One region of the Dermacoccus sp. NHGro5 genome, then DNA from elsewhere that is predicted to be linked to it. Evidence: predicted binding sites of a transcription regulator. Region 1 holds the regulator's gene; the other holds the start of a gene.
The links. Region 1 encodes LexA, which represses DNA repair genes until DNA is damaged. Its sites were predicted from a motif close to TCGAACANNTGTTCGA; they were not measured.
Positions count from the first base shown of each region.

Region 2: J4Z35_RS01685 (HNH endonuclease signature motif containing protein) is a predicted target of LexA. The motif match lies at 1,013-1,028, and genes of this name have one in related genera.

Region 1 covers NZ_JAGEKQ010000026.1:107,345-109,546, reverse strand. Annotated here, with positions in the region: gene J4Z35_RS11500 (LysM peptidoglycan-binding domain-containing protein) at 298-726, opposite strand; gene lexA (transcriptional repressor LexA) at 1,064-1,780, shown strand; gene J4Z35_RS11490 (Sir2 family NAD-dependent protein deacetylase) at 1,871-2,202, opposite strand, start outside.
Region 2 covers NZ_JAGEKQ010000004.1:139,275-141,476, reverse strand. Annotated here, with positions in the region: gene uvrB (excinuclease ABC subunit UvrB) at 1-73, shown strand, start outside; gene J4Z35_RS01695 (hypothetical protein) at 122-343, opposite strand; gene J4Z35_RS01690 (NUDIX domain-containing protein) at 413-823, opposite strand; gene J4Z35_RS01685 (HNH endonuclease signature motif containing protein) at 1,039-2,202, shown strand, end outside.

The sequences.
Region 1 (2,202 bases):
ACGGGGCTGGGACACTCGGGACGACGGCGCTCCACCCCGGGATTCCGGCCTCAGAGCGCAGATGCACATCAGCGGAGGAGAATCAACATCTAGGGGGAAGCGGGGGCCGAGGCCCCACATGTAGAGATATTAGGCCCCTGAGACCCGACGCGCAACAGCACCGAGGCCGCGTCCACTCGCCCTGCGCAACCTCGCGACGACCCCCGCCACTCGTGCGCCGCGGAATCCTGCGCCAGCCGGGGGAAGGCGACTCACGCCCCCTCGAACCCTCGAACCGACGATGGCGATCGTCACACTTCACGGTGCGGGGATGATCACCTTCTGGCCGGCCTGCACCTGCGACGAGCCGAGGTTGCTCTCGTGCTCGATCGCGACGACCGCCTGGTCGTTGCGCACGCCCGGCATCTCACGCGCCGCGATCTGCGAAAGCGTCTCCCCCGCGCGAACGGTGACCTCGTGCCGCTGCGTACCGTCGACACCGCTCGCCATCGCCCGGCCCGCGAGGATGGCACCCGCCACGACGACGAGAGCCACGCACACGGCCGTGAAGCGACGACGGGCGAAACGAACGCTTTGAGAGTTCGTGACCACCTGCACCGCGCCACCCGTGGGCACGAGGTGGAGGTGCGAGCGGGATGCCGCAGCGTCGACCCGCGCCACGCGGCGCACGTCGACACCCGAACCCAGCACGGGCTCACGTCGAACTGCAGTACTCGAAGCAACCATCGGAACCACTCCTTCTCTCGGGACACCCCCGAGGCGCCGCCACACCGTCACCGGTGCGGCTTCCTCACGCGACCCGGTCAGCCCGGAGGGACCGAGCGAACACGCGTGCGATAGAACAACTGTACGACACCCGAACGTGCTTTCGAACGGCGCGCACGGGTTTCTTCGTACACATTTTTGAAAACTGTGTGCGACACCGCGTACTGTGGGTGATGTCAGATACACAAGCACCGCGCACCGACAACCCCGTCATGGCGGGCATTTCCATCCCGCCGGAGGGTGCACGTGTCGCCACCGCGACCACCGACGTGCGACGAGGACCAGGAGGGGTCACACCATGGGTGACGTTCATTCGATGCAGGAGCGCACGCCGGGCAAGCTGACGCCACGCCAGCACAAGGTGCTCACCGTGATCCGACGTTCCGTCGACGAGCGCGGCTACCCCCCGAGCCTGCGTGAGATCGGCGAGGCCGTCGGTCTGACGAGCCCGAGTTCGGTGGCCCATCAGCTCGCCGCACTCGAGCGCAAGGGATACCTGCGCCGCGACCCGAACCGCCCGCGCGCCATGGAGGTCGTCTCCCCCGACTCGGGTGCGGCGACCCGCGGCTACCGCGGCAACGCCGTGTCTGCGCTATCCGAGTCGCAGCACGACGAGACGGGCTCGGGCGACGAGCGACCCACGCCGTCATACGTGCCGGTCGTCGGCCGCATCGCGGCCGGTGGCCCGATCCTCGCCGAACAGGCCGTCGAGGACGTCTTCCCGCTACCGCGTCAGATCGTCGGTGACGGCGAGCTGTTCCTGCTGCGCGTCGTCGGCGACTCGATGATCGATGCGGCCATCTGCGAGGGCGACTGGGTCGTCGTGCGACGCCAGGCCGACGCCGCCAACGGGGAGATCGTCGCGGCACTGCTCGACTCGGAGGCCACGGTCAAGACGCTGCGCCGCAGCGAGGGCAAGACGTGGCTCATGCCCGCGAACGAGGCCTACTCCCCGATCGACGGCGACCACGCGAGCATCATGGGCAAGGTCACGGCCGTCCTGCGCAGCATCTGAGGCGCTGGCCGCGCCGCGCGGATCGGTCCAGCGTGTGGTTGCAACTCGACTCTCAGCCCCTTCTGCGCCCCGACGTTCGACGCCGAGACGTCAGGACGTCGCGAGGTCGAGCCCCAGCGCGTCGCACACGGCGGTGAGGGTCGGGCCGAGGGGTTCGCGCACGACGAGGTCGACCCGCTCCTCGCCACGCATCGCGCCGAGCCCGACGAGGGCGACCGGCTTCTGCTGCTTGAGGGCGGCGAGCACGAACCGGTACCCCGACATCACCTTGAGCGAACTGCCGAGCACGAGCACGCCCCGGCAGCGTTCCACTGCCCGCATCTGCGCCTCCACGACCTCAGGAGCGACGGACTCACCGAACATGACGACGTCCGGCTTCACCGTCGTGGCCGTGCAGCGCAGGCACGCCGGCACGATGACAC
Region 2 (2,202 bases), on a different contig from region 1:
CGCAGCGCGTCTGCGCGACGAATTACGTGACCTCAAGAAAGAACTGCGCCAGATGACGGAGGCGCAGAAGTAGCGCCCTGATGGCGTCCGCGGCGCCGGGTGGGATCTCGGCGCCGCGTGGTCATCGCCCCTTGTTGCGAGGATGGTTGCGGGCCTGACGCTCATTGCCGCGGCGATAGTTGCCGGTGAGGCGCGCCATGATCTCCTGAGCGTCACCGTCCTCGACGTCTTCCAAGAAGTCCGCAGCACGCGCGCCCCTAAGAGTCGTCGCTGTGCGTCCGTGATGAGTGATGACAACGACGCCATCACGTTCGAGAAAGGCGAAGCCAGCAGGTTGGGGCATGCTCGACACGCTATGGGCGAGGCAGCCGACCGGCAAGCGAAATACGGTCACGCCACGCCGGGGCTGATGTCATTTGATCGCCCGCATGAGCCTGACGAGGTCCTGACACCCCGCAGGATCGGCCATGGCCAACCGGGGCAGTTCGCTCTCGGCGAACCAGCCGATGTCGTCGTGCTCGTCGGGCGCGATGTTGCGGGGGTTCCCTACCCAGCGCGTCGCGAAGAACGCATGCTTCAACAGGGCTGGATCGCTGCAGGCCATCGGAAATCGCTCTGCATCGATCACCGTCACTCCGAGCTCTTCGACGCACTCGCGACGGGCAGCGCACTCGGCGGACTCGCCGGGTTCGACGTGTCCCCCGGGCAGGTCCCACAGGTCCGGATAATTCATCCGGTTCGGGTGGCGGTGAGCGAGTAGCACCCTCGCGTCCCGAACGAGTGCCACGACGGCAATGTGCGTGGGCAGCGTCGCTGAGGCCATGGGATGAGTCAACCACCAGTCGCCTGTACCTCGTCTGCCGTCAGGCGGTAGACCAAGCGGGTGCAAACCAGCGCCGCCTGATCGCAGGGTTGCACGCGGCGGGTGCTCTTGTGATTCGTGATGCAGCCCTGGCGCGGAGGAAGGGCCGGCCAGTGGGTTCACTCACTATCCCTTTGACCCTACCAAGATTCGAACATGTGTACTAAACTAGTGGCATGGATCAAACGCTGGCAGTGACGGCCGAGACGGTCGCCGCCATGCCGTCCACCGAGCTGGTGGGCGCATGGGTTCTGCTGACGCGCGCGATCGCAGAGCAGGCGCTGGCCGACCCGGAGACATTGGCGCCCTGCTCGGGCGACGCGTTGCCGCGAACCTTCGATGAGCGCCACACGCGCACGTTCACGCTCCAAGCACAACTGGAAGACATCGCCGTTGCTGCGCAGGAGGTGACGAGGGCCGCCGACGCGGTGCTTCACGCCGTCGCCGTCGAACACGAAGACACGGTCGCCCAGCGTGCTCACCTCGACGAGGAGAACTATGGGCTCTGCGAACGCCCTCCGACCGCAGGCGAATTCGCGGGGGATGATCTCGGGAACGCCCTCGGGTGTTCGAGCGCCACCGCGTCGCGCCTCGCTGTCGACGGACGCATGCTCCGCGACCGCGCGCCCGCTCTGCACGAACTGACGCTGCGGGGAGCCTGCCGCACCATGGTGGCCGCCACGCTGGCGCGTGAGATGGCGCACCTCGACGACGAGTTGGCTGCAGAGGTGCTCACGGATCTCGTGAGCGGGGGAGCACACCACCTCAGCGTCGACGGTGCCCGCTCCCGGGCGCGCAAACTGCTGCACGACAGGCGGCTGGCGCAGACCGAGGCCGACACCGTCGACCCCCGTCGTGAGCACGGGCTATGGTTCACGCCCCACCTCGATTTCGACACCCTCACCGAGGTGCGTCTGATCATGGCCACCGAGGACGCTGCCCGTCTCCGCGCCGCGATCGAAGCGCACGCTCAGACGCTCAACGACCATGCGCCAGATCCACGTGACGAACTCGCGCGGTGGCGCGCCGCGAGCCACGTCAGTGTGGCAGGGAGTGGCACCGAACCCCTCGGCGCCGTTCGCGTCGGCGCACTGCTCGACCTTGTCTTCGCGAACTCAACGGTCAACACCGTCATGCACCTCAAGGTGCCCGTCCACGCGAGCCCACCAGCGCCTTCCGACCGGCGGTTCGGAACGCTGGAGCCCCCTGCGTCGCTCGCCTCCGTCCCCGACTGCGGTCTCGACGAGGGCGGTCTTGATGAGGACGGTCTTAGTCGGCCCCGTCAGCACGCTGAGGCCGGGCCGATCGGCGTCATCACGCGACCCCCGGACACATTGGGC